DNA from 2 places in the Pseudomonas viciae genome. Region 1 is predicted to be linked to the other one. Evidence: riboswitches for the same ligand, from Rfam matches in the RefSeq annotation. Region 1 holds a riboswitch; the other holds the start of a gene.
What was found. A riboswitch is a leader RNA that binds a small molecule or an ion and turns the genes downstream of it on or off. The one in region 1 is predicted to bind cobalamin.
Positions count from the first base shown of each region.

Region 1 (16,043 bases):
AATCGTGATAAGCCACGGCGTTCATGGTGGTGACGGCGCGACCATGGATGATGACTTGAGCGCCAGTATCACTGTTGGGCTTGAGCAGCACCGGGTTCATGTCGGTGTGCGGTTCGAGCCCGGCGGCCTGGGCCTGCACGGCTTGGGCGCGGCCGATTTCGCCGCCGTCGGCGGTCACCGCGCTGTTGAGGGCCATGTTCTGCGGCTTGAACGGCACCACGCTCACACCCTGGCGCCTGACCCAGCGGCACAGCGCCGTGACCAGGGTACTTTTGCCGGCATCGGAGGTGGTGCCCTGCACCATCACAGTGGTCATTGAATGTCCTTGGTGTAAGCCTCAAGCGCCTGTTCCAGACGCAGGAACTCCGCGTCATCCGCCGGGAGCCCGAAGCGCAGGCTGCTGTTGTTCACAAACAGTCGCAGGAGAATGCCGCGATGGGCCATAAAATCGTGAAGCCCCACAGCGTGCTCGGTGACCAGCCATTGGAACAATCCGCAGCCGCCCTGGGGTTTGAAGCCATGGCGTTCCAGAGTCAGCGCCAGGCGTTGGCTGGTGGCTTCGCAGCGTTGGCGCTGGCGGACCTGGGCCCCGGTGTCCAGCAGACAGGCTTGGCCCAGCACCCGGGTGGGTCCGCTCACGGCCCACGGCCCGACCTGCTCAGCAAGCAACTTGAGTAACCGCCGCTCGGCCAGGACAAACCCCAGGCGAACCCCGGCCAAGCCAAAAAACTTGCCGAACGAACGCAGCACAATCAGCCCGACCTGATGGGTGTGAGCCGCCAGACTCAACTGCGGCGTGATGTCCATGAAGGCCTCATCCACCACCAGCCAGCCGCCGCGCTGGGCCAGGCGCGCATGCCAGTCCAGCAAGCGTTCGGGGGTCAGATTCAGGCCGGTGGGGTTGTTCGGGTTGACCACCACCAGTACGTCGAGGCTATCGAGGAAGAAATCCACTTCCGGCTCCAGCACTTCGCGCACGATGTAACCACTGCGGCGCCAGGCTTCGGCGTGCTCGGCGTAACACGGCGAGAGCACGCCGACCTTGCCGGCCCGACGCAGGCGTGGCAACAACTGGATGGCCATCTGTGAACCGGCCACTGGCAGCACATTCAACGCACCGTAGTAGTCGCAGGCAGCCTGCTCCAAACCATCATCGGTTTCCGGCAGGCGCGCCCAGGCTCGCAGGGGAATCGCCGGGACGTCGAATGGCCAAGGCGCCAGGCCGCTGGACAAGTCGAGCCAGTCGGCCTCGGCAATCCCGTATTGCCGGGCCGCGTTGCGCAGGCGTCCACCGTGCTCAAGCATAAAACTCAGCTCCCAGGCAGAGAATCAGCAACCACAACCATACCCCGCGCTGGACCAATTGCCAGCCGCGATCAATGGAATCGGCACTCGCCGGCACGCCCTCGCCCAGCGGTGGACGTTGGTGCAGTTCGCCGTGATACACCGCCGCGCCGCCCAGCTCGACGCCCAATGCGCCAGCACCGGCGGCCATCACCGGCCCGGCATTGGGGCTGTCCCAGGTCGGGCCCTGGCTGCGCCAGCATTTGAGCGCCAGGCGAGTTTGGCCGAGCACGGCGTAGGTCAACGCCACCAGGCGCGCCGGAATGTAGTTGAGCACGTCGTCGATTTTCGCCGCAGCCCAGCCGAAACGCTCGAAGCGTTCGTTGCGATAGCCCCACATGGCGTCGAGGGTATTGCTCAGCCGGTAGAGCACCACGCCGGGCGCACCGGCCACGGCGAACCAGAACAGCGCGGCAAACACCGCGTCGCTGCCGTTTTCCAGCACTGACTCGGTGGCGGCGCGGGCCACGGCGGTTTCATCCAGTTCAGCGGTTTCGCGGCTGACCAGATAGCCAACACGCTTGCGCGCCTCGTCCAGATCGCCACCGCGCAACGCCCGGGCCACCGGCTCGACATGTTCACCGAGGCTGCGCAGGCCGAGGGCGCAATACAACGCGAGGATTTCCACCAGCCAGCCCACCATCGGTGCCCAGGACAGGGCTGTGACCAGCAAGGTCAATGGCACCACAGCGATGATCCACGCCGTCACCCCGTGGCTGCGCCAGCCACGGCCGCCGGAATTGAAGCGTTGTTCGATACGGTCGGCAAAGCCGCCGAATGCCACCAGCGGATGCCAGCGCCGGGGCTCGCCCAACAGCGCATCCAGCGCCACCGCGGCGGCACTGAGCAACGCCACACTCATGGGCTCACTCCCCAATGGTTTTCATACAGCAGTTCATTCAGCGAACGCGGTTGCGCCCAGCCTTCCAGGGCGAGCATCGGCGCCGGGTAAAAAGCCTCGACCGGGCCCAGGCAGAGGATCGCCAGTGGCTTGGCACCGTCGGGCAGGCCCAGCAAGTCGGCCAAAGCCTGGGGTTCGAACAACGACACCCAGCCCATCCCCAACCCTTCGGCGCGGGAAGCCAGCCAGAGGTTCTGGATCGCGCAGGACAGCGAAGCCAGGTCCATTTCCGGCAAGGTCCGGCGACCGAAGATGTGCCGCTCGCGATCCTCCATCAACGCCGCCACCAGCACCTCGGCGCAATCGTTGATGCCTTCGACCTTGAGCTTCATGAAGTCATCGCTGCGCTCGCCCAGGGCCTCGGCGGTGCGGATGCGCTCCTGCTCCACCAGTTGGCGGATCTGCCCGCGCAAGGCGCGGTCGCTGATGCGGATGAACCGCCAGGGTTGCATCAGGCCGACGCTGGGGGCCTGGTGCGCGGCTTCCAGCAGGCGGCGCAGCAAGGCCGGTTCGACCGTGCCGCCAGTGAAGTGGCGCATGTCACGGCGTTCGGCGATGGCGCGATAAATGGCGTCGCGTTCGGCCTGGGAGAAAGCGGTGTCTGTCATGGCCTCTTCGCGAGCAAGCTCGCTCCCACACTGGCTGGCGCTGCACTTGAGATCACACAATCCCCTGTGGGAGCGGGCTTGCTCGCGAAGGCGGCCTCAAGGTCAGGTGCAAACAGCCCGGCAATCGCCCGCGGATTCGACGGAAAATAGAAATGCACATAAGAAGCCGTCATCCGCCCCTGCCGGAACACCGCCTCCGCCCCTCGCCCGCCATTGGGGCTATGCCCACGGGCTATCGGTTCAAGTTCAGTGCTAGTCAGGGAATGATGATAGGTATGCCCACGCAAGGCACCTTCCGGCAACTCCACCGCTTGCAACGCCAGGGCCGCCAGACGCTTTTGCATCTGCGCATCACCAGCGAGCAAACCCAACAGTTCGGCGCGGGTGCCGTCGACGTCAGTCAATGAATCGAGCAGATACAGCATGCCACCGCATTCGGCGAGCAACGGCTTGCCGGCAGCATGGTGAGCCCGGATTGCCGCCAGCATCGGCGCGTTCCGGGCCAACGCAACGTGGTGCAATTCCGGATAACCGCCGGGTAGATAGAGGCTGTCCGCCTCGGGCAGTTGGGTGTCATGGATCGGCGAAAAGAAGCTCAATTGCGCGCCCATGGCCCGCAGCAGATCGAGGCTCGCGCCGTAGGTGAAGGCAAACGCTTCGTCCCGGGCCACGGCGATACGCACACCGTCGAGCCACGGCTGCGGGGTAATCAGCTCAGGCGCGGCGAACGCCACCGCCGGCGGCAGCGCCACTTCACAACTGCCGGCCAAGGCCTCGGCTGCCGCGTCGAGGCGCAGGTCGAGGTCATTCAATTCGCTGGCCTGGACCAACCCTAGATGACGGCTGGGTAATTCGATACCGGTTTCCCGGGACAGCGCGCCGTACCAACGCAGACCTTCGGTCAGGCTGCCTTCAAGCAATTGCGCGTGGCGCAAGGTGCCGACGCGGTTGGCCAAGACCCCGGCAAACGGCAAGTCCGGCTGATAACGCGCCAGGCCCAAGGCCAGGGCGCCGAAGGTCTGGGCCATGGCCGTGCCGTCGATCACCGCCAGCACCGGCACGCCAAAATGCCGCGCCAGATCGGCGCTGGACGGCGTGCCGTCGAACAACCCCATCACCCCTTCAATCAGGATAAGGTCCGCCTCGGCGGCGGCTTCCCACAACAGCCGGCGGCTTTCCTGCTCGCCGACCATCCACATGTCCAATTGATAGACCGGCGCACCGCTGGCCCGTTCGAGGATCATCGGGTCGAGGAAGTCCGGACCGCATTTGAAGACGCGCACCTTGCGTCCCTGGTTGCGATGCAAGCGCGCCAGGGCGGCGGTGACGGTGGTCTTGCCCTGCCCCGAGGCCGGGGCGGCGATCAGCACCGCCGGGCAGTGGCGAGCATCACTCACAGTTCGACGCCTTTCTGCGCCTTGATGCCGGCCTGGAACGCGTGCTTGATCATGCCCATTTCAGTGACGGTATCGGCCAGCTCGATCATCTCCGGCTTGGCGCCACGCCCGGTCACCACCACATGCTGCATCGGTGGACGGGCTTGCAGATCGCTCAACACCTGATCGAGGTCGAGGTAGCCGTGCTTGAGGGCGATGTTCAGTTCATCGAGCACCACCAGGCCAATGGACGGATCGCTGAGCAATTGCCGCGATACAGCCCAGGCGGCTTCGGCGGCGGCGATGTCGCGCTGGCGATCCTGGGTTTCCCAAGTGAAGCCTTCGCCCATGACGTGAAAGCGCACCTGCTCCGGGAAGCGGCGGAAAAACAGCTCCTCACCGGTGCTGCTGCGGCCCTTGATGAACTGCACCACGCCGCATTGCATGCCGTGCCCCATGGACCGCGCCAGCATGCCGAACGCCGAGCTGCTCTTGCCCTTGCCGTTGCCGGTCAGCACCAGCAGCAGGCCGCATTCGTTCGGCGAGTTGGCGATGCGCTCGTCGATCACGGCTTTTTTGCGCAGCATGCGCGCCAGGTGGCGTTCGTCGCGATCAGATGCATTGCTGGTAGGGGAGTCGGTCATGGGGAAGCCTCCGTTGGGGACTGGATAACGGCGGGCGGGCACAAGAAAAGACGGCAACAAGCCTGGCATCGCCCACCGTGATGCCGTTGGATGAATCAGGCCGGTCTCCGGGCTCATGAGCGGCGCAATGCCGGTCTGTGCGCCTTCCCATGTCTGCGACACAGTGGCTTAAGCACAGCGTTGACTCATTTACCGTTGCGGGGGCAGCGCCGGGTTCGTGTGCACTCACCGGCTTCCCTGTTTCACTCTGTCGATCGCAATCACAGAGCACCTGAAACAAGCGGCGAAGGTTAGAGGGTTGGGGGTGGAGCGTCAATTAAAGCCGCCTGTCGGGGCAAGCATTGGCGCCCATCAATAAAGTGACGCCAATCTTGTGTGATCCTGCAGCAAGTGATATCAAAGCGACACTACGACCCGATATCACAAAAACAAGAGGGCAAAGCATGCAAGGGATGATCATCAGCAATCCAAAACTGGAATTCCTGCGCCCGGTGCTGGAACGTTGGTTTGACTGCATCGATCGCTACAATGCCGTGCGCGGTGATAACGACACGCCTTACTGGTTCGATGAAAAAGCCAACCTCGGCTTGCTGTCGGCTGCCGCCTGGATGGCCGAGATGGTCACACTGCAAAGCACCCCGACCCGCAAGCAGAATGAAGAAGGCGAACGCAACGTCAGCGCCGATTTGTTCATCGCCAGCACCGACGAACGCGCCTTCATCCAGGCCACCCAACGCTGGCCCAAGGTCAACAACCTGAACCTGACCCAACCCCTGTCGGAGGCCGCCAGCGATGCCAAACGCATCAGCTATTCCAGCGACCTGAAGCTGGGCTGCCTGTTCGTCGCCCCGCAAAAAGCCCAGCAGAGTGCCACGCCCGAAGAATTGCAGGACATGATCGACGACTTGCAGAAGGAGAACACCTGCGCCGTGGCCTGGTATTTCCCTTACGCCTACCGCAAGTTGCGCAACGAGGCCGGTCACTACCATCCTGGCATTGCGGTGCTGTTCAAACAGGCCCACGGCTGACTCAATCCACGCTAGAACTGTGGGAGCTCGCTCCCACAGGTGGGCTTACCTGCTGACACGCGCCTGCAGTTGAACCATCGCCTGTCTACGCTTCTCTATGAATAACTACATGCATTCATAGGGAAGCCAGCATGCTCAAGCCACCGCACCTTCTGATCGTCGCCCTTGCCGCCGGGCTTGTCGCTTGTGGCGAGTCTTCCACCTTGCAAGTGTCCGACGGCACCGGTCCTGCGCCGAAGCTGCCCGAACCGAACAAGACCCTGGTCCCGACCGTCAACATCGCCGAAGCGATCGGCTGGCCGGAAGGTGCCAAGCCCACCCCAGCCGAGGGCCTGCAAGTGGGCGCCTTCGCCGAAGGCCTGGACCATCCACGCTGGCTCTACGTTCTGCCCAACGGCGATGTGCTGGTGGCCGAAACCAACGCCCCGCCCAAGCCGGATGATGCCAAGGGCATCCGTGGCTGGGTGATGAAGAAAGTCATGGGCCGCGCCGGTGCCGGCGTGCCCAGCCCCAACCGCATCACGCTGCTGCGCGACACCAATCACGACGGCGTCGCTGAAACCCGAACGGTGTTCCTGGAGAACCTCAACTCGCCGTTTGGCATGACCCTCGTGGGCAATGACCTGTACGTGGCCGACACCGACCGGCTGATCCGCTTCCCTTACAAGGAGGGGGACACGCAAATCAAGGCGCAGCCGACCAAGGTCGTCGATTTGCCGGGCGGCACGCTGAACCATCACTGGACCAAAAACGTCATCGCCAGCCGCGACGGCAGCAAGCTGTACGTCACCACCGGCTCCAACAGCAACGTCGCGGAAAATGGCATGGAGGCTGAAGAAGGCCGCGCCGCCATCTGGGAAGTGGACCGCGCCAGCGGTCATCACCGCATCTTCGCCTCGGGCCTGCGCAACCCCAACGGCCTGGCCTGGGAGCCCCGCAGTGGGGCGCTGTGGACGGCAGTGAACGAGCGGGACGAGCTCGGCAGCGACCTGGTGCCGGACTACATCACGTCGGTCAAGGACGGCGCGTTCTATGGCTGGCCCTACAGCTATTACGGGCAGCATGTCGATGTCCGCGTCGAACCGCAGAACCCGGCGCTGGTGGCCAAGGCCATCGCCCCGGACTACGCCGTCGGCCCCCACACCGCCTCACTGGGCCTGACTTTCGCCGAAGGCAGCGCCTTACCCGCGCCGTTTACCGAAGGCGCGTTCATCGGGCAGCACGGCTCATGGAACCGCAAGCCCCACAGTGGTTATAAAGTGATTTTCGTACCGTTCAACGGCGGCAAACCGGTGGGCCAGCCCGTGGATGTATTGACCGGGTTCCTGAACGCCGACGAAAAAGCCCAGGGCCGGCCGGTAGGCGTGGTGATCGATAAACAGGGCGGGTTGTTGGTGGCCGATGATGTGGGGAACAAGATTTGGCGGGTGTCGACTAAATGACCTACCGAAAAAGCTGAGCAGACACTGAAACTTGTGGCGAGGGAGCTTGCTCCCTCGCCACAAGGGTTTTCTAGCGGCGCATATATTTAATGGTCAGGGATTACGCGCCAGATGCTCCGGCTGCAACACCCGCTTGGCGCTCAGATAGGCTTTCTGCCAATAGGCCTTGGACAGGCTGTCGAGCTTGACCGTACCGCCGGTGGCCGGCGCATGGACAAAGCGGCCCTCCCCGACATAGATCCCGGCATGACTGACCTGGGAGCCGCCGTTGGTGGCGAAGAAGATCAGATCACCCGTTTGCAAGGCCTCCTTGCCAACGCTCGGGGCGCGCATGCCGATCATTTCGCGGGTGGAACGCGGCAAGGAAATGCCGGCGGCGTCACGGTAGACGTAGCCAATCAGGCCACTGCAATCAAAACCCGAGTCCGGTGTATTTCCGCCCCAGCGATACGGCGTGCCCACCAACCCCAAGGCACGGAAGAGCACATCTTCGGCGGCCGGGGAAAAGGCTTGCGAGGGCGCAAAGACTACCGGAGCCCGTACCGGCGCGGGTGGCGGTGGTGTACGGCTGGCACAGGCGCTGAGCAGCGCGGCGAGACAGATGAGAGCGAGGCGGGCCGACGTCGACATATGCAGAACAATCCTGATCTGGATGCGGCTTTTCTGCCGTGGGCATGAAAACAAATCCGCCTGCGTAGTACGCAGGCGGATTGCCATCAATCAATGATCAAGGATTCTAGCGACTATGCGGCAAACTTCAAGTAAGACTTTAAGTTTGCCTTACAAACTGTGTGCTTACTTGCGAGCAGTGATCACAGTCGGTGCCATGGCGAGGGCACGCTTGGCTTCGATGAAGGTCTTGTTCCAGTAGCTGTCGCCCAGGCTGTCGATGCGCACGCCACCGCTGCGGCGGCTGCTGGAATGGATGAACTGGTTGTCACCCAGGTAGATCCCGGCGTGACTGACGCGACCACGACGACCGTTGGTGCTGAAGAACAGCAGGTCACCGGGCTCCAGTTGATTGCGAGCTACCAACGGGGCGTTCACGTTGATCATTTCGCGAGTGGAGCGCGGCAGGTTCATGCCGGCCTCTTCGCGGAACAGGTAACCGATGAAACCGCTGCAATCGAAGCCGGCTTCAGAGGTACCGCCAAAACGGTAGCGGGTACCGATCAACGACATGCCACGTTCCAGGATGCTGTCGGCCAGCACTGGAAGTTGATAAGGCTTGCTGCCGGCGAAGGCTGCCAGTTCTTTGTCGGAGGCCATTTCTTCCTGGAACGCAACGGAGGAAGACTGGGCGGTAACGGAATTCTGGACCTGTGGTTGTGGTGCTTGCTGGGACACTGGAGAGTGGGCAGCGCAACCGAACAACAGGGTAACGAGTGCGAGAGGCACGAGGGGTGCGAAGCGATTTAGCATGGGCACGACCGTGGCTGAAGTAGTAAAGATGGCGAGACTATGCCTTCTATCAACCTCATTTGCAAATTCAATCGATGCAAATGTGACTTCTCGGTTTTACGTTTACATCTAAGCGCTTAAGCCCGTTTTGAACGTCACGCAGCCTGCAGCCCAGCAGCGCCGCGGGCTTCGCCGCGCCCAGACAAGGCTATGAGCCACTATTTGCAACGGTTCTACCAGCCCAGGGTTTCTTTCAAAAAAGGAATAGTCAACTTGCGCTGGGCCTGAAGTGAGGCCTGGTCGAGACGTTCGAGCAATTCGAACAATGCGCTCATGCTGCGGGTGCCACGGGTGAGAATGAAATGCCCGACTTCATCGGTCAGGTGCAGGCCACGCCGGGAAGCGCGCAGCTGCAATGCACGGAGTTTGTCTTCGTCGGACAGCGGGCGCATCTGGAAAATCAGCGCCAGGGTGAGACGGGACTTGAGGTCCGCCAGCTTCACCGGCAGTTCCCGCGGCGAGGTCGAGGCGGCGATCAGCAAGCGCCGACCGCTGTCGCGCAACCGGTTGAACAGGTGGAACAGCGCCTCTTCCCAATCAGCCTTGCCGGCCACCGCCTGGAGATCGTCCAGGCAGACCAGTTCGTACTGCTCAAGGTTGTCGAGGATTTCAACGCCGCGATCCAGCAACTCCGCCAACGGCAGATACACCGCCGGCTCGCCCAACTGCTCGAAGCGCAGGCAAGCCGCCTGCAACAAGTGCGTGCGCCCTACCCCATCCTTGCCCCACAGGTAAATCAGGCTCTCGGTCCAGCCGGCGTCGGCTTCGCAAAGCCGCTCGACATAGCCGAGTGCAGCGGCATTGGCGCCTGGGTAGTAGTTGATAAAGGTGGCGTCATCACGCAGACGCACACCTAGGGGCAGCTGAATCGGTTTCATGCTGACTGAACAGTTCCAAAGGAACCGTTAGTGGCCTCTGTGTAAAGTGTGCAAAGTTTATACCCGTGGCGCGGACCGCACAATGCGCCGGACCACGAGCAAAATCAAAGGTTTGCAGCGCCAGGACAGCGGCGCGGCAGTTTCCCTGACGCTGGGGCAGCTGCCACGCCTGCCACTCGCCCTACAGATCAGGGTCTTCGGCGCCGCTATAGATGTCCGAATCCTTGTACAGATCGTGCATATGGCGCACCAGCACCATGATGACCGCCGCCACTGGCAGCGCCAGCAGGATTCCGGTGAAACCGAACAACTCGCCGCCCGCCAGGATCGCGAAGATCACCGCCACCGGGTGCAGGCCGATGCGATCGCCCACCAGCAACGGCGTCAGCACCATGCCCTCCAGGGCCTGGCCAACCATGAACACCGCCACAATGCCAATCATCGGGTAAAAATCGCCGCCGAACTGGAACAACCCGGCGACCAACGCCGCGCCAATCCCGATCACAAACCCCATGTACGGCACGATGGCCGCCAGCCCGGCGATCATGCCGATCAGCAGGCCCAACTCCAGCCCCACCAGCATCAACCCGGCCGCGTAGATAAAGCCCAGCGCCACCATCACCAGCAACTGCCCGCGTACGAACGCCCCGAGCACTTCGTGACATTCGCCGGTCAGGGTCATGATGCGTTCTTCACGGTGCCGTGGCAGCAGGCTGCGGATCTTGGCCATCATCAGGTCCCAATCCCGCAGCAGATAGAAGGCCACCACCGGAATCAGCACCAGGTTCGCCAGCCATCCCATCAACGCCAAGCCCGAGGCCGTGGCCTGGCTCAATACCACGCCAACGATGTCAGTGGTCTGGCCCATGTGCTCGCTGATGGCCGCCTTGACCTTGTCGAACTTCCAGAAACCGTCCGCCAAGCCCAACTTCGATTGCACCCACGGCACCGCGCTGTGCTGCAACCAGTCGAGCATCTGCGGCGCCAGCTCATACAGACGCACCAGTTGCTTGGCGAGCATCGGTATCAACACCAGCAACAGGGCGCTCACAATCAGCGTGAACAGCGCAAACACCGCCACCACGCCCCAAGTCCGCGACAGACCGAGTTTTTCCAGGCGATCCACCACCGGATCGAACAGGTAGGCCAACAGCAACGCAACCAGGAACGGCGTGAGGATCGGATGCAGCAAATAGATAAGCGCAAACAGTAGGGCGACCCCACCCAACCAGAACCAACGCCGCGTATCGCCCATGAACCACTCCTAGCTATATAAAAGAAAGAAAACCTACCAGCGGAAGCGCAGGCTGGGAATCGGCGCAGGCGTTGGCGCTGCGACCGGCGCCGAACCATCAGCAACTGGTTGGGCCGCTGGCTCCGGCGCGACGGCCTCACCGGGCGGAACTTCCTGCAATTTCGCCAGGGCCAGTTGCGCTTTCAACTGCTCGGCGCTGCCGTTGACCCGATAGACGATCCGGTCACCTTCAACCCGCTGCAATTGCCCACCAAACGGCTCGAGCAAACGCCCAAGCGCCGCATAACGCTCAAGGTTCATGCCCTGCACTTCCAACAATTGTTCGGTGGCCACGCCCGGCTTGGCGACGAAGCGCGGCGCCAGGCGCTGGCTCACCGCCAACATCACCGCATCGGCCAGGGCGGCAGGATCGGCGCCCTGGGCTGTGCCCTGCTCGCGCTGATCCCCCAGCCACAAGCGCCAGGTCCCCTGCCACTGACCGCCCTCTTCCTTGGCGTGGACTGCCAGCAAGGCGTCCGCCGCGTAGCGCTCCGAGGCATCCCGCAGCGGAGCGGGATCGTTGCCCTCCAGGTTCGGCGCGGTGGCGACGATCTGCTCGCTCAAGTCTGCCAACGGCAGCCGCAGCGGCAGGCCCCGGTGCTGGGCGGCGCGGCGCAATGGCGCGGCGCTGGCCTGGCCATCGCCCACCAGGCTGGAACCCTCGGTCGAATCGTTCAGCCACCAGCCCAGGATCGACGGCCGGTTCGCCCCCCACAGCGACAACCCCGCCGTGCGCAAGGCCCGATCCGTGCTCACCGGGTCGAAGTCGACCTTGAGGCTTTCCGGTGGGCCGGCGTCGTAGCCATATTGAAGAATGATCTGTTGCGGGTCCTTGCGGACCGCCGCCAGGCCAGGATTCTGGGCGGCCTTGGCGTCGCCGGTCAGGCGCAGAACCAGGGTGTCCAGGGCGCGCAGGGTCGCCTGGTTACGCTCCTCCGGGGCCTGGTTGCTGACCGGCTCAAGCACTTGATAAAGGCCATTGAGGGTTTCGGCATGGCTCGCCAGGCTGATCAGCGACAAGCAGCCCACAGACAAGAATTTGAACAAACGCATGGAAGATTCCCGGACATAACGGCTGGAACAGGCCGCGTGAAGAAGATTGAGCATGGCTGTGACCACAGCACCCGGCAAAACATTCACACGCCCGATGGAAGTTTCGCCCTGTCATCACCATAACCGGTTACCGCTACACCTTATACAGACGCGCTACACAGTACCAATATAAGAAATATCGGTTTTTTTCCGTGGATATGTCCCTGCCCGTCGGCGCGAGGATGGCCGCTGCCCCTCAAGCCTGATAAAATCGCGCGCCTTCGCAGACCGGCAATGGCTGGGCACCCGGAATAATTCGTACAACGGTTATTCAATGGCCCCGGCGTCGGTCGTTACCCAGAAATCCCCCCTAAAGGCCTGGATCATGAGCAAGCAACCCTCCCTGAGCTACAAGGACGCCGGTGTAGACATCGACGCCGGTGAAGCATTGGTCGAACGCATCAAGAGCGTCGCCAAGCGCACTGCGCGTCCGGAAGTCATGGGCGGCCTGGGCGGTTTCGGCGCCCTCTGCGAGATCCCGGCCGGCTACAAGCAACCGGTGCTGGTCTCGGGCACCGACGGCGTCGGCACCAAGCTGCGCCTGGCACTGAACCTGAACAAGCACGACAGCATCGGCATCGACCTGGTGGCCATGTGCGTGAACGACCTGGTGGTCTGCGGCGCCGAGCCGCTGTTCTTCCTCGACTACTACGCCACCGGCAAACTCAACGTCGACACCGCCGCCCAGGTAGTGACCGGCATCGGCGCCGGCTGCGAATTGTCCGGCTGCTCCCTGGTCGGCGGCGAAACCGCTGAAATGCCGGGCATGTACGAAGGCGAAGACTACGACCTGGCCGGTTTCTGCGTCGGCGTCGTGGAGAAGGCCGAGATCATCGACGGCTCGAAAGTCGCCGCTGGCGACGCCCTGCTCGCCCTGCCGTCCTCCGGCCCGCACTCCAACGGCTACTCGCTGATCCGCAAGATCATCGAAGTCTCGGGTGCCGACATCGAGAACACCCAGCTCGACGGCAAGCCACTGGCCGACCTGCTGATGGCTCCGACCCGCATCTACGTCAAGCCGCTGCTCAAGCTGATCAAGGACACCGGCGCCGTCAAGGCCATGGCCCACATCACCGGTGGCGGCCTGCTGGACAACATCCCGCGCGTACTGCCAAAAGGCGCCCAGGCGGTGGTCGACGTAGCAAGCTGGACCCGCCCGGCGGTGTTCGACTGGCTGCAAGAGAAAGGCAACGTTGATGAAACCGAAATGCACCGCGTGCTGAACTGCGGCGTGGGCATGGTCATCTGCGTGGCCCAGGAGCACGTCGAGACGGCCCTGAAGGTACTGCGTGAAGCCGGCGAGCAGCCTTGGGTCATCGGCCAGATCGCCACCGCCGCCGAAGGCGCTGCCCAGGTCGAGCTGAAAAACCTTAAGGCGCACTGATGTCCGCAACCTGTGACGTGGTGGTGCTGCTGTCTGGCACCGGCAGCAACTTGCAGGCCCTGATCGACAGCACGCGGACCGGCGACAGCCCGGTCCGTATCCGCGCGGTGATTTCCAACCGCGCCGACGCCTACGGCCTGCAACGCGCCAAGGATGCGGGGATCGACACCCGCGTCCTGGATCACAAGGCGTTCGAGGGCCGCGAAGCCTTCGACGCCGCACTGATCGAACAGATCGACACCTTCAATCCGCACCTGGTGGTGCTGGCCGGCTTCATGCGCATCCTCAGCGCCGGTTTCGTGCGTCACTACCAGGGCCGCCTGTTCAATATCCATCCCTCGCTGCTGCCCAAATACAAAGGGTTACACACTCACCAGCGGGCGCTGGAGGCCGGTGACACGGAGCATGGCTGCTCGGTGCACTTCGTCACCGAGGAACTCGATGGCGGACCACTGGTCGTACAGGCAGTAATACCGGTAGAGTTGCACGACACGCCACAAAGCCTGGCGCAACGGGTTCACGCCCGCGAGCACCAGATCTACCCGATGGCCGTGCGTTGGTTTGCCGAAGGACGGTTGACCCTCGACGATCGCGGTGCCTCACTGGACGGCCAGTTACTCGCCGCCAGCGGCCATTTGATTCGATACTAGGAGATTTTATGCGTCGCGCCCTGCTCTTCGCTTGCGCTCTGCTGGCCTTGCCCCTGGCACAGGCTGCAGAACTTCAACCGTTCTCCGCCAGCTACACCGCCGACTGGAAACAGTTGCCCATGAGCGGCACCGCCGAGCGCAACCTGACCAAGGAGGCCAACGGCACCTGGAAGCTGAGTTTCAAGGCTTCGATGATGATCGCCAGCCTGACTGAAGAAAGCACCCTGACCCTGGACAAGGACACCCTGCTGCCACAGTCCTACCACTTCGAACGCGGCGGCCTGGGCAAAGCCAAGAAGGCCGACCTGGACTTCGACTGGAACACCAAGATGGTCACCGGCACCGATCGCGGCGACGCGGTCAAACTGCCGCTCAACCGTGGCATGGTCGATAAATCCACTTATCAGCTGGCCCTGCAGCACGACGTAGCGGCCGGCAAGAAAAGCATGAGCTATCAGGTCGTCGATGACGGCGAAGTCGATACCTATGACTTCCGCGTGCTGGGTTCGGAAAAGGTCGACACCAAGGCCGGCCAGATCGACGCAATCAAGGTCGAGCGCGTGCGTGACCCGACACAAAGCAAACGCATCACCGTGCTCTGGTTCGCCAAGGACTGGGACTACCTGCTGGTGCGCCTGCAACAGGTCGAGACTGACGGCAAGGAGTACAACATCATGCTCCTGGACGGTACGGTCAACGGCAAGGCTGTGAAAGGCAGCTGAGCCACGCCGAAAACAAGAAGCCCTGCCTATGCGGGGCTTCTTTTTGCCTGGGTTTCCTGATTACCCAAATGAACCCACAGGTTTTTGCATTTACCGAAGGATTACCTCCTGCATGAAACCTTCTTCATGAACACCTCCTGCGACAGAATGCCGCGCACTGCCTGGCCTGCAGGAATATTGAGTTTTTCATGAAAACTTCTTAACGAACCCAGGCATTTACTTAGCCGGCTATCCAAATCTATAACAAAGTCCTGCACACGCCTTGCTGCAGATAACAGAGATTGGAGCTTGCAAGATGACTGTGAAAGTAACTGAACGTGATGACGCCCATATGTCCCACGAAGGCATTGCCGCCGGTATCCGGATCTGGGATGTGCATCAACAGGATTTGCTGGTGGGGATGTTCCATTCCGAGACGGATGCCCATAGCTACAAGGCTGAGCTGGAGCGCGAAGAAAGGCTGCGCTCGCGCGAGATGGCAGAATCGTAAGAATTGGCGATGAAAATCCTGTGGGAGCGAGCAAGCTCGCTCCCACAGGTTCTGTGTTTCAGCTCAATGGCATTGCGCCCGGCTTACCACATTAAATCATCAGGAATCTGATACGCCGCGTACGGATCATCCGCATCCACTTCTTCGGTCTGGGTATTGAGCTGGACGATGCGCTGGGGGTCGCGCTCCTGGATCTTCAGGGCCGCTTCGCGTGGGATCACTTCGTAACCGCCGGCATGATGGACGATCGCCAGCGAGCCACTGCTCAGCTTATTGCGCATCAGGGTGTTGACCGAGAGGCGCTTGACCTTCTTGTCGTCGACGAAGTTGTAATAGTCCTCAGTGGTCAGCTTCGGCAGGCGCGAGACTTCGATCAATTGCTTGATCTGCGCGGCCCGGGCCTTCTGCTCGGCCTTTTCCTGTTGCTGACGATTGAGTTCCTGGTCGCGCTTGACCTTCTCGGCCATGGCCTCCTGGGCCGCGCGCTGCTGGGAGTCATCCAGTTCGATCTGGCCTTTGTGGGCCAGACGCTGCTGCTTCTGTTTCTCTTTGCCGACCTGCTTGGCCTGCTTTTGGTTGACCAGCCCTGCTTTGAGCAACTGGTCGCGAAGGGAAAGGCTCATGGTGCTTACTCACTTAGGCAACGGCCTCAGCCACAGCTGGGCAAATTCTTTTCCTGGCGTTTGGCTTCGCCCCACAAGGCGTCCAACTCTTCGAGGGTGCAATCTT
Region 1 is NZ_CP035088.1:5,098,660-5,114,702, forward strand. It holds gene EPZ47_RS22470 (cobyric acid synthase) at 1-316, opposite strand, end outside; gene cobD (threonine-phosphate decarboxylase CobD) at 313-1,305, opposite strand; gene cbiB (adenosylcobinamide-phosphate synthase CbiB) at 1,298-2,206, opposite strand; gene bluB (5,6-dimethylbenzimidazole synthase) at 2,203-2,853, opposite strand; gene EPZ47_RS22490 (cobyrinic acid a,c-diamide synthase CobB) at 2,850-4,250, opposite strand; gene cobO (cob(I)yrinic acid a,c-diamide adenosyltransferase) at 4,247-4,873, opposite strand; cobalamin riboswitch at 4,955-5,163, opposite strand; gene EPZ47_RS22500 (hypothetical protein) at 5,317-5,901, shown strand; gene EPZ47_RS22505 (PQQ-dependent sugar dehydrogenase) at 6,033-7,343, shown strand; gene EPZ47_RS22510 (C40 family peptidase) at 7,437-7,973, opposite strand; gene EPZ47_RS22515 (C40 family peptidase) at 8,139-8,765, opposite strand; gene hda (DnaA regulatory inactivator Hda) at 8,978-9,682, opposite strand; gene EPZ47_RS22525 (AI-2E family transporter) at 9,864-10,937, opposite strand; gene EPZ47_RS22530 (DUF2066 domain-containing protein) at 10,971-12,029, opposite strand; gene purM (phosphoribosylformylglycinamidine cyclo-ligase) at 12,394-13,452, shown strand; gene purN (phosphoribosylglycinamide formyltransferase) at 13,452-14,102, shown strand; gene EPZ47_RS22545 (DUF3108 domain-containing protein) at 14,111-14,824, shown strand; gene EPZ47_RS22550 (hypothetical protein) at 15,120-15,314, shown strand; gene EPZ47_RS22555 (DUF2058 domain-containing protein) at 15,398-15,937, opposite strand; gene mazG (nucleoside triphosphate pyrophosphohydrolase) at 15,964-16,043, opposite strand, start outside.

Region 2 (16,043 bases), 2.8 Mb from region 1:
TTTCATGTCTCAGGTTTCAGCGACGACGAAACAGCGGCAGCGGCTCGTCGGTGGCAGCCTGGTAGGTCACCGAGAAGTCCTTGAGGCTTTCGAGGGCTTCATAGGGGTCTTTGTCGGCACGCAAGGCAAAGGCGTCGAAACCGCAGCGACGCATGTAGAACAGCTGGTCGCGCAGCACATCGCCAATCGCCCGCAACTCACCCTTGAAACCATAGCGATCACGCAACAGGCGGGCGTTGGAGTAGCTGCGCCCGTCGGTGAAGGCCGGGAAGTTCAGGGCGATGACCTGTAGCTGATTGGCGTCATCACCAATTTCTTCCGCTTCCTCGTCGGCGTCCAGCCACACACCCAGGCCGCCGTCGCGGGCCTTGAGGGCGTGAGCATGGTCGCGCCACAGGGCCAGGGGCACGATCAGGTCGTCGCAGTTGGAGATGCCATCGAAGGACGCATCCTTGGGCAACAGGTGCCAGGTTTCGTCGATGACCTCGTTGTTCTTAATGATTCGCTGCATAGACGCGTTCCTTGAAGAGGTCGATGCCAATACGTTGGTAAGTGTCGATGAAGCGCTCGTCTTCGGTACGTTGTTCGATGTACACGTCGATCAGCTTCTCGATCACGTCAGGCATGTCGTCCTGGGCAAAGGACGGGCCGAGGATCTTGCCCAGGCTGGCGTCGCGGCTACCGCTGCCGCCCAGGGAGACCTGGTAGAACTCTTCGCCTTTCTTGTCCACGCCCAGGATGCCGATGTGGCCAACGTGGTGGTGACCACAGGCGTTCATGCAACCGGAAATGTTCAGGTCCAGCTCGCCGATGTCGAACAGGTAGTCCAGGTCGTCAAAGCGACGCTGGATCGATTCGGCAATAGGGATCGACTTGGCGTTGGCCAGGGAGCAGAAGTCACCGCCGGGGCAGCAGATCATGTCGGTCAGCAGGCCGATGTTCGGCGTGGCGAAACCTTGCTCGCGCAATTCGCCCCACAGGGTGAACAACTGGCTCTGTTCAACGTCCGCCAGGATGATGTTCTGCTCGTGGGATGTGCGCAGTTGACCGAAGCTGTAGCGCTCGGCCAGGTCGGCCACGGCATCCAGTTGCTTGTCGGTGATGTCGCCCGGTGCAACGCCGGTCGGTTTCAGCGACAGGGTCACCGCGACATAGCCTGGCTTCTTGTGGGCCAGGGTGTTGCGGGTGCGCCAGCGGGCGAAGCCTGGATGCTCTTTGTCGAGCGCTGCCAGTTCGGCGTCCTGATTGCTCAGGGCCTTGTAGGCGGGGTCGACGAAGTGCTTGGCCACGCGATGGACTTCGGCTTCGGTCAGGGTGGTCTGGCCGCCGCGCAGGTGAGCCATTTCGGCCTCGACCTTCTCGGCGAACACTTCAGGCGTAAGGGCCTTGACCAGGATCTTGATCCGCGCCTTGTACTTGTTGTCGCGACGGCCATAGCGGTTGTACACCCGCAGGATGGCGTCGAGGTAACTCAGCAGGTCCGGCCAAGGCAAGAACTCGTTGATGAACGCGCCGACCACCGGCGTACGGCCGAGGCCGCCGCCCACCAGCACACGGAAGCCCAACTCGCCGGCGGCGTTGTAGACCGTCTCCAGGCCGATGTCGTGGACTTCGATGGCGGCACGGTCCGAGGTCGAGCCATTGATGGCGATCTTGAACTTGCGCGGCAGGTAGGCGAATTCCGGGTGGAAAGTGGTCCACTGACGGACGATCTCGCACCATGGTCGCGGGTCGATCAGCTCATCGGCGGCGACACCGGCAAATTGATCGGTGGTGACGTTACGCAGGCAGTTGCCGCTGGTCTGGATCGCGTGCATCTGCACGGTGGCCAGTTCAGCCAGGATCTCAGGCACATCTTCCAGGGCCGGCCAGTTGTACTGGACGTTCTGCCGGGTACTGATGTGGGCGTAGCCCTTGTCATAGTCGCGGGCAATCTGGGCCAGCTTGCGCACCTGGCGCGAGGTCAGTTGGCCATAAGGCACGGCGACGCGCAGCATCGGGGCGAAGCGCTGGATATACAGGCCATTCTGCAAGCGCAGAGGGCGGAATTCTTCTTCGCTCAGCTCGCCTGCCAGATAGCGTCGGGTCTGATCACGGAACTGCTTGACGCGGTCCTCGATGATCCGCTGATCGTACTCGTCATATACGTACATATAAGTCTCGTTCTCAGGCTTGGGCCGACTCAGAAACAGCTGCGTGTTGGCTCGCTGAAATCGGGTTCTGCCTCGGCAATTCTGCGCGCACGGCCGCGCACTCCTAGAGGAGCCGGTGCAAGATACCTGTTTTGGGTTATGCGCAAAAGTGATGTTTGAGTATATGTAAAGAACCAAATCGACTAATGAGATTGATTATTGCCTAATCCACATTTGTCGTGCGGGCAATCATCGTCTTAACTGTGGTCGAGTCCCGATGCAATCACCTATAAAACCGACAAGAGGCGATGCAATGAGCAATCCGACCAAAGCAAGGAAAAGCGACAGTTCTGTTGATGCCTGGGCCATTTTGTTCCTGATTATCCTGGTGGTGGGCACCGCAGTGTTCTGGGTCAGTCATCAATAAGCTCGAGCCGTTGCAGGCCGCATGAAGGTCTTGAGTTCATGTGCCCGTTCGCCACCTGGGTCGTTATACTAGGTGGCGTATTATTCGGGGCGGGCGGGATGTCGAAGTTTATTTGCAGGCTACTGGCGTGGTTATGCCTGTCATTCTGGGCGCAGGTCCAAGCCGCCAATACGGTTTCCTCCTCGACCGAGGCTTCGCTGGCGAGATCGACTGCTCCTTCGGTAGTGTTCCTCAATCCGGGGTATTCCACGGAGCCTTTCTGGGTCAGCTATACCGAATTCATGCAAGCGGCGGCAAGCGGGCTGGGCCTGCGGCTGCGCGTGGAATATGCCGAGCGCGATCCTCTGGCCATGATCCGCATGGCGCGCGAGGCGGTTACGGCGACTGACCGTCCGGACTATCTGGTGTTGGTCAATGAGCAGTATGTCGCCCCGCGAATCCTGCAATTGGCCCAAGGCAGTGGGGTCAAGCTGTTCCTGGTGAACAACACGTTGACCAGCGATCAAAGCCGCCTGCTGACTGAGAATGGTGCCCCGCCTTCCGAGCTGCTCGGTAGCCTGGTGCCCAACGATGAACGCAGCGGCTACCTGATGCTCAAGGAGCTGTTGCGCCAACACGGGCCGCTGGCGCCTGGGCAGACCCTCGACTTGCTGGCATTTTCCGGGAAAAAACTCACCCCTTCGGCGCAACTGCGCGAGAAAGGGCTGCTCCGGGCGCTGGCCGAGCACCCGCAGGTGCGTCTGCGCCAGTTGGTCTATGGCGAGTGGAACCGTGAACGGGCTTATGAGCAGGCGAGCCAGTTGGTCAAACGCTATCCGCAGACCGCGCTGGTCTGGTCCGCCAACGATGAAATGGCCCTGGGCGCCATGCAAGCGTTCGAGGAGGCGGGGCGCCAGCCGGGAAAGGATGTGTTGTTCAGTGCGATGAACAGCTCCAGGCCGGCGCTTCAAGCACGTATCGATGGGCGCTTGAGCGTTCTGTTCACCGGGCATTTCAGCCTGGGGGGCTGGGCCATGGTCATGCTGCATGATCACGCTCTGGGCGTCGACCTCGCGCGCCATGGCGGCTACGACCAGCAGCTCGACCTGATGCAGTCCCTCGACCAGGCCCGGGCCCGTGCCTGGTTGAAGATGAATCCCGCCAAGGACTATCGCCTGGACTTCAAGCGCTTCAGCCTGGTGTCCCACCCGGATGGCGAGCGCTATGCCTTCTCGCTCGATGGTCTGGGGCGTCGCTAGCCTCAGTCCGGATTGCAGGCAAGCTGTCCATAATGATCTGTGGATACTGAGTGTTCACACACCCGCAAAGTACAACACCAAATTAACGATCCCATACAACGTCAACCCGAAAATCACCGTAAACAGGATGCCGAGGATCACGAAGTGACTCGGCTTTCCATGGGTAAAGTCCCGGGCGCGGTTTTTCCCGCTTTGCACGCCAAAGGCCGCCGCCCCCACGCTATGCAGCATTTGCCAGAGGGTTGGCGCCTTGTTTTCAGTTGGTTCGTCCATGATGCTCTCCATACACAAGGTCGTGTGTGGAGAGCATAGCCAATCTCTGCGAACTTAGCTGTCGTAACCCAGGTTCGGCGACAGCCAGCGCTCGGTCACGCTCAGGTCCTGGCCCTTGCGGGCGGTGTAGCTCTGGACCTGGTCCTTGTCGATCTTGCCCACGGCGAAATACTGCGCCTGGGGGTGGGCGAAGTACCAGCCGCTGACCGCTGCCGCCGGGAACATGGCGTAGTGTTCGGTGAGGAACACGCCGCTGCGTCCGGCCTTCAGTTCGCTGGCCTCGGGGTCGAGCAGGCGGAACAGGGTGGCTTTCTCGGTGTGATCCGGGCAGGCCGGGTAGCCGGGAGCAGGGCGGATGCCGGTGTATTGCTCCTTGATCAGGGCGTCGTTGTCCAGGCTCTCGTCCTGGGCGTAGCCCCAATGTTCCTTGCGCACCTGCTGGTGCAGCCATTCGGCGCAGGCCTCGGCCAGACGATCGGCCAGAGCCTTGACCATGATCGAGTTGTAATCGTCGCCAGCGTCCTGGTAGGCCTTGGCAACTTCTTCGGCGCCGATGCCGGCGGTGGTGATGAAACCGCCGACGTAGTCGGTCACGCCGCTGTCTTTGGGGGCAACGAAGTCGGCCAGGGAGAAGTTCGGCTTGCCGTCGGTCTTGATGATCTGCTGGCGCAGGTGATGCAGGCGCGCCAGCGGCTTGCCGTCGTTGCCGTAGACTTCCAGGTCGTCGTCATGCACCTGGTTGGCCGGCCAGAAGCCAAACACGGCGCGAGCGCTGATGAGTTTCTCGTCGATCAGCTTGCGCAACATCGCCCGGGCATCGGCGTAGAGCGCGGTCGCGGCTTCGCCGACCACTTCGTCGGTGAGGATGCGCGGGAACTTGCCGGCCAGGTCCCAGGAAATGAAGAACGGGGTCCAGTCGATGTATTCGGCCAGGACGTTGAGGTCGATGTTGTCCAACACCTTGGCACCGGTGAAGGTCGGCTTGACTGGCTGGTAGCTGCTCCAGTCGAACTGCGGCTTCTTGGCCACGGCGGCGGGGTAGCTCAGGCGCTCGGTGCGGGCACTGCGGTTGGCGGTGCGCTCGCGCACGTCCACGTATTCCAGGCGGGTCTTCTCGACGAACGCCGGCTTGAGTTCCTTGGACAACAACTGCGTCGCCACGCCCACGGCGCGGGAGGCGTCGGTAACGTAGATCACCGCGTCGTTGCTGTACTTGGGTTCGATCTTCACCGCCGTGTGGGCCTTGGACGTCGTTGCGCCGCCGATCATCAATGGCAGATGGAAATCCTGGCGCTGCATCTCGCGCGCCACATGCACCATCTCATCCAGGGACGGGGTGATCAGGCCGGACAGGCCAATGATGTCGCACTTCTGCTCCTTGGCCACCTGCAGGATCTTCTCCGCCGGCACCATCACGCCCAGGTCGACAATGTCGTAGCCGTTGCAACCGAGCACCACGCCGACGATGTTCTTGCCAATGTCATGGACGTCGCCCTTGACCGTAGCCATGAGGATCTTGCCCTTGGCCTCCGGCTTGTCGCCTTTTTCCGCCTCGATGAACGGAATCAAGTGGGCCACGGCCTGCTTCATCACCCGGGCGGATTTCACCACCTGGGGCAGGAACATTTTGCCGGCGCCGAACAGGTCGCCGACGATGTTCATGCCGGCCATCAGCGGGCCTTCGATGACTTCGATCGGACGGCTGAAGGACTGTCGCGACTCTTCGGTGTCTTCAACGATGTGGGTGGTGATGCCCTTGACCAGCGCATGTTCCAGGCGCTTGTTCACTTCCCAGCCGCGCCACTCCTCGGTTTCCGCTTCCCTGACGCTGCCATCGCCCTTGTACTTGTCGGCGATGGCGAGGAGGGCGTCGGTGCCTTCGGGGGTGCGGTTGAGGATTACGTCCTCCACGGCATCGCGCAGCTCCGCCGGGATCTGGTCGTAGATCTCCAACTGGCCGGCGTTGACGATGCCCATGGTCAGGCCCGCGCGAATCGCATAGAGCAGGAACACCGAGTGAATCGCCTCGCGCACCGGGTTGTTGCCGCGGAACGAGAAGGACACGTTGGACACGCCACCGGAGGTCAGCGCGTAGGGCAGTTCGTCGCGGATGTAGGCGCAGGCGTTGATGAAGTCCACGGCATAGTTGTTGTGCTCTTCTATACCGGTGGCGACGGCGAAGATGTTCGGGTCGAAGATGATGTCTTCCGGTGGGAAGCCGACTTCGTTGACCAGGATGTCGTAGGAGCGCTTGCAGATTTCCTTCTTGCGCGCCTCGGTGTCGGCCTGGCCGGCTTCGTCGAAGGCCATCACCACCACGGCGGCGCCATAGCGCTTGCACAGTTTGGCGTGGTGGATGAACTGCTCGACGCCTTCCTTCATGCTGATGGAGTTGACGATGCCCTTGCCCTGGATGCACTTGAGGCCGGCTTCGATCACTTCCCATTTCGAGGAGTCGATCATGATCGGTACGCGGGAGATGTCCGGTTCGCCGGCGATCAGATTGAGGAAGGTCACCATGGCCTTCTTCGAATCGAGCATGCCCTCGTCCATGTTGATGTCGATCACCTGGGCGCCGGCCTCGACCTGTTGCAGGGCCACTTCCAGGGCTTCGGTGTAGTTGTCCTCGCGGATCAGCCGGGCGAACTTGGCGGAACCGGTGATGTTGGTCCGCTCGCCGACGTTGACGAACAGGGAGCTGCGATCGATGGTGAACGGTTCCAGGCCCGACAGGCGGCAAGCCCGAGGGATATCCGGAATCTGCCGCGGTGCGTAACCGGCCACGGCCTTGGCGATGGCTTCGATATGCGCCGGGGTGGTGCCGCAGCAGCCGCCGACGATGTTCAGGAAACCGCTTTGGGCGAATTCTTCGATGACCTTGGCGGTCTCGACCGGCAACTCGTCGTATTCACCGAATTCGTTGGGCAGGCCGGCGTTCGGGTGCGCTGATACGTGGGTGCTGGCCTTGTTCGACAACTCTTCCAGGTATGGGCGCAGCTCGCTGGCACCGAGGGCGCAGTTCAAGCCCACGGAGATCGGCTTGGCGTGGGCCACGGAGTTCCAGAAGGCTTCGGTGGTCTGGCCGGACAGGGTACGGCCGGATGCATCGGTGATGGTGCCGGAGATCATGATCGGCAGTTCGACGCCCAGCTCTTCATAAACCCCTTGTACGGCGAAAATCGCCGCCTTGGCGTTGAGCGTATCGAAAATGGTTTCGATCAGGATCAGGTCGGCACCGCCTTCGATCAGGCCCTTGGTGGCCTCGGTGTAGTTCTCCACCAGTTCGTCGAAGGTCACGTTGCGGTAGCCGGGGTTGTTGACGTCCGGCGACAGCGAGCAGGTGCGGCTGGTCGGGCCGAGCACGCCGGCGACGAAGCGCGGCTTGTCCGGGGTTTCCAGGGTCTTGGCGTCGGCCACTTTACGGGCCAGGCGCGCGCCTTCCAGATTCAACTCATAGGCAAGCGCCTGCATGCCGTAGTCGGCCTGGGACACCTGGGTGGCGTTGAAGGTGTTGGTTTCCAGGATGTCGGCACCGGCATCCAGGTAGGCTTTTTCGATGGCGCCGATTACGTCAGGGCGGCTCAGCACCAGCAAGTCGTTGTTGCCCTTGACGTCACTCGGCCAGTCGGCGAAACGCTTGCCGCGGTAGTCCTGCTCCTCCAGCTTGTAGCTCTGGATCATCGTGCCCATGCCGCCGTCGAGGATCAGGATGCGCTCCTTGAGGGCTTGCTGGAGAAGATAAAGGCGAGCGCTGCGATCGGACATAGGACTACCTGGAAAAAAAGACCATTACGAAGGCCGGGATGATAGCAAACCTGTGCAGGATTTGATCATGGTGGGCTTTTGCATGAATATCGCTCATGTTTGCAAGGCGATGCTGGCCCGGTAGAATCGCCGGATTATCTCTTAGGGACCCGAGACATGCCGTATCGCGTTTTCTTCGGCAGTCTGTTGCTGCTGTTGTCTTTTACCGCAGTGGCAAAGGATTCCGCTCCAGCGCTTTCCTACACCCGTGACATCCAGCCGATCTTCACGCAAAAGTGCGTGGCTTGCCATGCGTGCTACGACTCCGCCTGCCAGTTGAACCTGGGCAGTGGCGAAGGCGCGGCCCGCGGCGCGACCAAGCTATCGGTATACGACGGCGAGCGCCGCCAGGCCGCCGACCCGACCCGTTTGTTCTATGACGCCTCTGGCCCGCAGGCCTGGCAGCGCAAGGGTTTCTATTCGGTGCTCGACGCCCAGGGCAGCCAGGCCGCGCTAATGGCACGGATGCTGGAACTGGGGCATCGCACGCCGTTGCAGCCTAACGCCAAGCTGCCGGAGGAAATCGTGCTGGGCCTGAACCGTGAGAACAGTTGCGCGATGCCCGGGCAATTCGACGAATACGCCGCCGCGCACCCCAAGGAAGGTATGCCCCTGGCCGTTACCGGCCTGACCGACCAGCAATACCAGACGTTGCAGCGCTGGCTGGCGGCTGGCGCACCCATCGATCAGCAGGCCCTGGCGCCGAGTGCCGCCGAAGCCTTGCAGGTGGTGCAGTGGGAGAATCTGCTTAATGCCCCAGGTGCCCGGGAAAGCCTGGTGGGCCGCTGGTTGTTTGAGCACTGGTTTCTGGCACACATCTATTTCAAGGATGGCGAGTCGGGGCATTTCTTCCAGTGGGTGCGTTCGCGCACGCCCACCGGTCAGCCCATCGACCTGATCAACACCCGTCGCCCGAACGACGACCCTGGCACCCGGGTGTATTACCGGCTCTGGCCGGTGCAAGGGGTGATCGTGCACAAGACCCACATCACCTATGGCTTGAGCGCGGCGAAAATGGCGCGGATCAAGAGTCTGTTCTACAGCGGCAAATGGCAGGTCACGGCATTGCCGGGCTATGGGCCGGAACGCCGGGCCAACCCGTTTTCCACCTTCGAAGCGATCCCCGCCCAGGCCCGCTATCAGTTCATGCTCGATAACGCCGAGTATTTTGTGCGCACGTTCATCCGCGGCCCGGTATGTCGGGGCCAGATCGCCACCGACGTGATCCGCGATAATTTCTGGGCGCTGTTCCAGGCCCCCGAACATGACCTGTACATCACTGACCCGAACTACCGCGGCCAGGCCACGCCGTTGCTGGCGATGCCGGGGCAGAACGACGATGTGGGCAGTGTCCTCAGTCTCTGGCTCGACTACCGGGACAAACGTAACGAATATGAAGCCTTGCGCCGCGACAATTACGCCGAGGTACCCGCGCCGAGCTGGTCGACGCTGTGGGCCGGCAACGACAATGCGTTGCTGAGTATTTTTCGCAACTTCGACAGTGCTTCGGTCACCAAGGGCTTGATCGGCGAAGTGCCGCAGACGATGTGGTTGTTCGACTTTCCGTTGCTGGAGCGCACCTATTACCAGTTGGCGGTGAATTTCGACGTGTTCGGCAACGTCTCCCATCAGGCCCAGACCCGGCTGTACTTCGACTTGATACGCAATGGCGCGGAGCAGAATTTCCTGCGCCTGATGCCGGCTGACTCCCGGGAAGGTTATCTCGACGATTGGTATCAGGCCGGTGGCAAATTCAAGATGTGGCTCGATTACGAGTCCATCGACGATGACAAGCCGACCGCGCTCAAGCTGGACGAACACGACCCCAAGCGCGATTTCGCCCAGCAATTGCTGGCCCGTTATGGCGAACTGAACGCGCGCCCCGATCCAATCAACCGCTGTGAAGGGGCTTACTGTTCACGGCCCAATATCGACCCGACCTTGCAGAACGCCGAACAGGCTCTCAGTCGGCTGGTGTCGCGCCCGGCGGCGGGGCTCAGCGTGATCAATCAGTTGCCCGAAGCGACCATGCTGCGAATCGAAACCGCCAGCGGTCAGCGTGAGGTCTACAGCCTGCTGCGCAACCGGGCCCACAGTAACGTGGCGTTTCTGTTGGGGGAGGAACTGCGCTACCAGCCGGGGCTCGATACGTTGACGGTGTACCCGGGCTTGCTCAGTAGCTACCCGAACTTCATCTTCAACATCCCGGCCGAGCAAGTGCCAGCGTTTGTCGATGCAATGGAGCGTGCCTCGGATGCCCAGGCTTTCGAGCGGATCGTCGAGCGCTGGGGGATTCGTCGCAGCCACCCGCAGTTCTGGGAATACTTCCACGACTTGAGCCAGTACATCCGCGAGACCGAGCCCCTGGAGGCCGGTGTGCTGGACATGAATCGCTACCAGAACCTCTGATCGACATGCCCGGCGGTGAGGAGCCCACCGTCGGTTGCTTTCCCGACAAAAATACTGGGACTTTGTCCGGCGCGATGATTGGCGTAAACTGCCGGCAAGCCTGCGAGGAGTTCCCATGACCGCTATTACGATTACCGACGCCGCCCACGATTACCTGGCTGATCTGCTGTCCAAGCAGAACACCCCGGGTATCGGGATCCGCGTCTTCATCACCCAGCCCGGCACCCAGTACGCTGAGACGTGCATTGCCTACTGCAAGCCGGGGGAAGAAAAACCCGAAGACACCGCGCTGGGGCTCAAGAGCTTCACCGCCTACATCGACTCGTTCAGCGAAGCGTTCCTGGACGATGCAGTGGTCGACTACGCCACCGACCGCATGGGCGGCCAACTGACCATCAAGGCGCCGAACGCCAAGGTGCCGATGGTCAACGCCGACAGCCCGGTCAACGAGCGCATCAATTACTACCTGCAAACCGAAATCAACCCGGGGCTGGCCAGCCACGGCGGCCAGGTTTCGCTGATCGACGTAGTGGAAGACGGCATCGCCGTGCTCCAGTTCGGCGGCGGCTGCCAGGGCTGCGGCCAGGCTGACGTGACCCTTAGGGAAGGCATCGAGCGCACCTTGCTCGAACGCATTCCGGAGCTCAAGGGCGTGCGCGACGTGACCGACCACACGCAGAAAGAAAACGCCTACTACTGATAGGTGTTCGCTGCGGATATAAGAAACGGTGCCCGTGAGCACCGTTTTTTATGGGCGCAGATCCGACCGCCGCCAATCCCTGTGGGAGCGAGCTTGCTCGCGAAGGCGTCGGCACATTCAACATCACCGCTGGCTGATCCACCGCTATCGCGAGCAAGCTCGCTCCCACAGGGGATCCCGGTTGGCTCTCGCTGATTGAGTCAGGGCCTGTAGAGATGCGCATGCCCGGCGCGATACAGCGACGATTCGCTGAACACATCATTACCCAGCACACGCCCCACCAGAATCAGCGCCGTTCGGCGAAAGCCCTTGGCCTGTACCTTGGCGGCGATATCGGCCAGGGTGCCCACGACCCAATCCTGATCCGGCCAGGTGGCCCGGTGAATCACGGCGATCGGGCAATCCGCGCCGTAATGGGGCAGCAGTTCGCTGATGATTTTCTCCAGATGATTGACCCCCAGGTGAATCGCCATGGTCGCCCCGTGCTGTGCCAGGCTGCTCAGTTCCTCACCCGCAGGCATCGCGGTTTTGTCTGCGTAACGGGTGAGAATCACGCTTTGGGACACGTCCGGCAAGGTTAGTTCCGCACCCAGCAGGGCGGCGCAGGCTGAGGTTGCGGTCACGCCCGGAATGATCTCGAACGGGATCTCCAATTCCCGCAGGCAACGAATCTGCTCGCCGATGGCGCCGTACAGGCTTGGGTCGCCGGAGTGTACCCGGGCCACGTCCTGGCCTTTGTGGTGTGCGGTTTTGATCAGCTCGATGATTTGTTCCAGGTGCAGCTCGGCGCTGTTGATCACCTGTTCGGCGTGATGGCCCTCAAGCACGGCCGTCGGCACCAGAGAGCCGGCGTAGATGATCACCGCGCAACTGCGGATCAGCCGCTGGCCTTTGACGGTGATGAGTTCCGGGTCGCCGGGGCCGGCGCCGATGAAGTAAACGGTCATGACCGGCTCCTGTGAAAGATGGGTGAGCGTCGCCCAGATGAAGATCGCTCATGATCCTGAGTGCGGATTATCGGGATTTACAAGGCGAGCGCCAATGCCAAGGTGCTCATGGGACCGCTCAGGCGAGGAATCAGCAGCGTTGCAGGCGTCGTGCCCAGCTTGTCGGCCAGGGCCAGGGCGGCACTTTCGGCGACGCCGTAGCAACCCGTGCGTTCGAAAGCGATCTCGGAGCGGTGACTGAGCCGCTCCCGATAATCGGCCAACTGCTCGGCGCTGAAGCAAGTCAGCGGCAGCGCCAGTTGTTCGGCCAGTTCCAGCAGGCCCGGTTCGTCACGCTTGAGGTCGATACTGGCCAGGGCCCGCACCTGATCAAGCGCAATACCGTGGGCCAGCAACGCCTGATCGAGCAATGCCCGTAACGTGCTGGCCAGGCAGCCGCGCTGGCAGCCGAGGCCGACCACCAGGATCGGCCCGCTGTTCATGCGTCGTGCTGGGCTTGACCGTCACGGCGAAACAGCCAGGCGCTGATCAGGCCGAGGGCCAGCCAGAACGCGACGTTGGTCACTTGCGAGGCGATCTTGAATTGGCTTTCCAGCGCTTCGGGCGCCAGCATCGAGTGAACTTCCGGCTGCGGTGCGCCGATGACATGAGGCACCAGCAACGTCGCCACGCCCAGCAGCTTGAGCAGCCAATGTCTGCCGAAGGCGATCAGGGCGATGCCCACCGCCGTGGACGCTGCGGTGCCAATCCACCACATCTGCCGCTGGGCCAGGTCGGCTGCTGCGGTGCCGGGCAGTTCCGGTGGCAGGCCGAGGGTCGGCGCCAGAACGAAAGTGGCATAACCGGCCAGGCCCCAAAGCAGGCCCTGGGAGGTGCGAGTCGGTGCGCGCAAGGTGTACAGGCCCGCCAGCATCAGGGCGAAACCCACCGCCACCACCAGGTTACCGCCGGTGGTAGACAGCACGCGCTGCCAGCCATCCTCCGGTTCCCAGGCCTCGGCATCATGGGTGTGAGCGGCTCCATTGGCGTGCTCATGAACCTCGGCGGCCGGGGCTTTCTCATAGGTTTCGGCTTGCAGAATCAGCGGCGACACCCAGAAACTTTGCAGGAGGGTCAGCAGCAGGGCGGCCAGCAAGCCGCTGAAACCGGCGGTCTGCGCGATACGCTTGATCATGTCGTCAGGTCTCAATGGCACGGGAAGGCGGCGCTGTGGCGGGTGTCGTGGGCCGCGTTGTGTACGGCTTCGATGTGGGAGAAACCGGCGAAATAGACCAGGCCGGCGCCCAGGATCGAGGCGAAGATCGCAGCGCTCAGGCGTTGGCTCAAGGTGGTGGTGCTGCTGGCGGTGCGGGCGGTGCTGCTGATGGTCGACATGGCGCTTCCCTCTGTTCTTGTTCAGTGGGTGATTCGAGCGCAATGAAACCCCGGGCGCAAGCCCGCCAAGGTTCGAACAGCGCCCGCCCACCGCGGGTTTGTTGATGCTTGAGTCATGGGCCGGTCTCCGGGCTTGCGAGGGGCCGGGCTTGTGCCTGGCCTGCAAGCGTCACCTTCCCATGTCGACAGACACAGTGGTTCAGACGCTTCGCTCGCTTACCGTTGCGGGGGCAGCACCGGACTGACGTGGCCTTGAAGTAAAGCACACGATTCACCGGTTTCCCGTTTCACCCTGTGAAGGGCACCCGTAACTAGGCGCACAGGAGAGCATGGGCGAGGGCGGGGCGTCAATTGGCATGGGGTTTCAGGCTGGCACCGAGTCGCGCCCAATCGCGAGCAAGCTCGCTCCCACAGGGAACTTGTGGTGATCGTTATTTCTATGTACGCCAGCAACCAACGTGGGAGCGAGCTTGCTCGCGATGACGGTGGCAAGGCCACCACAGAACTTACCTGCGGACATTGACCCGCCCCCACACCCTGCGTAGCCTTGCGCCTTCGAGGTTCTTCGGCACGTGTCGAAGCTAAGAAGGGAACGCGGTCCAAGCCGCGGCTGCCCCCGCAACTGTGAACGGTGCTGTTTCTGCAAGGCCACTGTGCATGCCCTTTTTCACCGGGCGCACGGGAAGGCGCAGTCATTGCCAGTCGAATGACTGGCCCACCGTCAGCCAGGAGACCTGCCTCGAGACAGATTCTCACTACAACCGGGCGGGGTGATCCGGTGGCGAAATCTTCCGCGCATGCCTTGCCTGCGGTTGTCGTCCCGTTTGCCCGCCACTTTGCCAAGGGGCATCGGATGAAAACACTGGCCAAACTTCCCGTCACCATCGTCACCGGTTTCCTCGGCTCGGGTAAAACCACCTTGCTGCGGCACATGCTCGACAACGCCCAGGGCCGCCGCATCGCGGTGATCGTCAACGAGTTCGGCGAGCTGGGCATCGACGGCGAGATCCTCAAGCAGTGCTCCATCGGTTGCACCGAAGAAGAAGCCAACGGCCGCGTCTACGAACTGGCCAACGGTTGCCTGTGCTGCACGGTGCAGGAAGAGTTCTTCCCGGTGATGCGCGAGCTGGTGGCCCGACGTGGCGACCTCGACCACATCCTCATCGAAACCTCCGGCCTGGCCTTGCCCAAGCCGCTGGTCCAGGCCTTCCAATGGCCGGAAATCCGCAGCGCATGCACTGTCGATGCGGTGATTACCGTGGTCGACAGCCCAGCCGTGGCCGCCGGCACCTTCGCTGCCTTCCCTGACCAGGTCGATGCCCAGCGCAAACTCGACCCGAACCTGGACCACGAATCACCGCTGCACGAGCTGTTCGCCGATCAACTGGCCAGCGCCGACCTGGTGATCCTCAACAAAGCCGACCTGATCAGCCCGGAAGACCTGGCGAAAGTGCGCCTGGAAGTGGCCGAAGAGTTGCCGCCGGCGGTCAAGGTCATCGAAGCCAGCAGCGGTCGCCTGCCACTGGAGGTGTTGATCGGCCTGGGCGCTGGCTCCGAAGAACACATCGACGGCCGCCACAGTCATCACGATCATCACCATGACGGTGATGAAGACGACCACGATCACGACGCTTTCGATTCGATTTCCATCGAGTTGCCCCAGGCCGACGAGAGCCTGCTGCTGGACGCGCTGACGCAATTGGTGGTCCAGCACGGCGTGCTGCGGGTCAAGGGTTTCGCGGCGATCCCGAACAAGCCGATGCGCCTGCTGATCCAGGGTGTTGGCACGCGTTTCGACAAGCATTTCGACCGCCAGTGGGGCGCCGATGAAGCGCGGGTTACCCGTCTGGTGCTGATCGGCCAGGCGCTCGATGCCGGGCTGCTTGAAGCGCAGTTGCGCGCCGCCCTCAGCGCCTAAGCCATGCACCTGCTCAGGACCCAGCCCGGCGGCTTTGTGTCGGATGACAACATTGCCGACCTGGGACAAACCCCCGCCGAACTGGTGATCCTGTGCAGCGGCGACTCCAGCCTGGCGCTGCTGGCCGAAGCCGCAAAGCAGTTGCCAGACGACTATCCGGAATTTCGCCTGGCCAACCCGATGCAGGTGCAAAACCACGCTTCGGTGGATCTGTACTTCGAAGACGTGCTGCGGCACGCCAAGGTCATCCTGTTGTCGCTGCACGGTGGCATTGGCTATTGGCGCTACGGCATCGAGCGCCTGATGGAGCTGGCCGGGCGCGGGGTGAAGCTGATCCTGGTGCCGGGGGACGATCGTCCGGACCCGGAGCTCAGCGACTTGAGCAACGTGCCTTTAGAGGGCCGCGACCGGCTCTGGCAGTTCTTGCGCCAGGGCGGGCTGGGCAATGCCCTGGACTTGTTTCACAACTTGGGCAGCCAATGGTTCGGCCGCGATTATCCCTGGCGTGAGCCGCAAACTCTGCCGCGCACGGCGATCTACCACCCTCGAAAAACCAGCGCCAGCCTCGGCGATTGGCAAGCCGACTGGCAGGCCGATCGACCGGTGGCGGCGGTGCTGTTCTATCGCTCCCACCTGCAAGCGGCGAACACCGCGTTCATCGACGTGTTCTGCCAGCGCCTGCAAGTGGCGGGGCTCAATCCACTGCCGATTGCCGTGGCCAGCCTCAAGGAGCCCGGTTGCCTGGCATGGGTGGAAGATTGGTTGGATGAGGTCGAAGCCGGGGTGATCCTCAATACCACCGGTTTCGCCCAATCCAGCCC
Region 2 is NZ_CP035088.1:2,292,196-2,308,238, forward strand. It holds gene EPZ47_RS10525 (DUF934 domain-containing protein) at 17-511, opposite strand; gene EPZ47_RS10530 (nitrite/sulfite reductase) at 495-2,153, opposite strand; gene EPZ47_RS10535 (ABC transporter substrate-binding protein) at 2,658-3,797, shown strand; gene EPZ47_RS10540 (DUF2970 domain-containing protein) at 3,852-4,070, opposite strand; gene metH (methionine synthase) at 4,125-7,835, opposite strand; gene EPZ47_RS10550 (fatty acid cis/trans isomerase) at 7,992-10,283, shown strand; gene nfuA (Fe-S biogenesis protein NfuA) at 10,399-10,983, shown strand; gene cobM (precorrin-4 C(11)-methyltransferase) at 11,184-11,930, opposite strand; gene EPZ47_RS10570 (cobalamin biosynthesis protein) at 12,008-12,412, opposite strand; gene EPZ47_RS10575 (CbtA family protein) at 12,409-13,104, opposite strand; gene EPZ47_RS10580 (CbtB domain-containing protein) at 13,116-13,304, opposite strand; cobalamin riboswitch at 13,406-13,628, opposite strand; cobalamin riboswitch at 13,846-14,060, shown strand; gene cobW (cobalamin biosynthesis protein CobW) at 14,158-15,222, shown strand; gene cobN (cobaltochelatase subunit CobN) at 15,226-16,043, shown strand, end outside.
Region 2: another riboswitch for cobalamin. It lies ahead of EPZ47_RS10580 (CbtB domain-containing protein); the one in region 1 lies ahead of cobO (cob(I)yrinic acid a,c-diamide adenosyltransferase).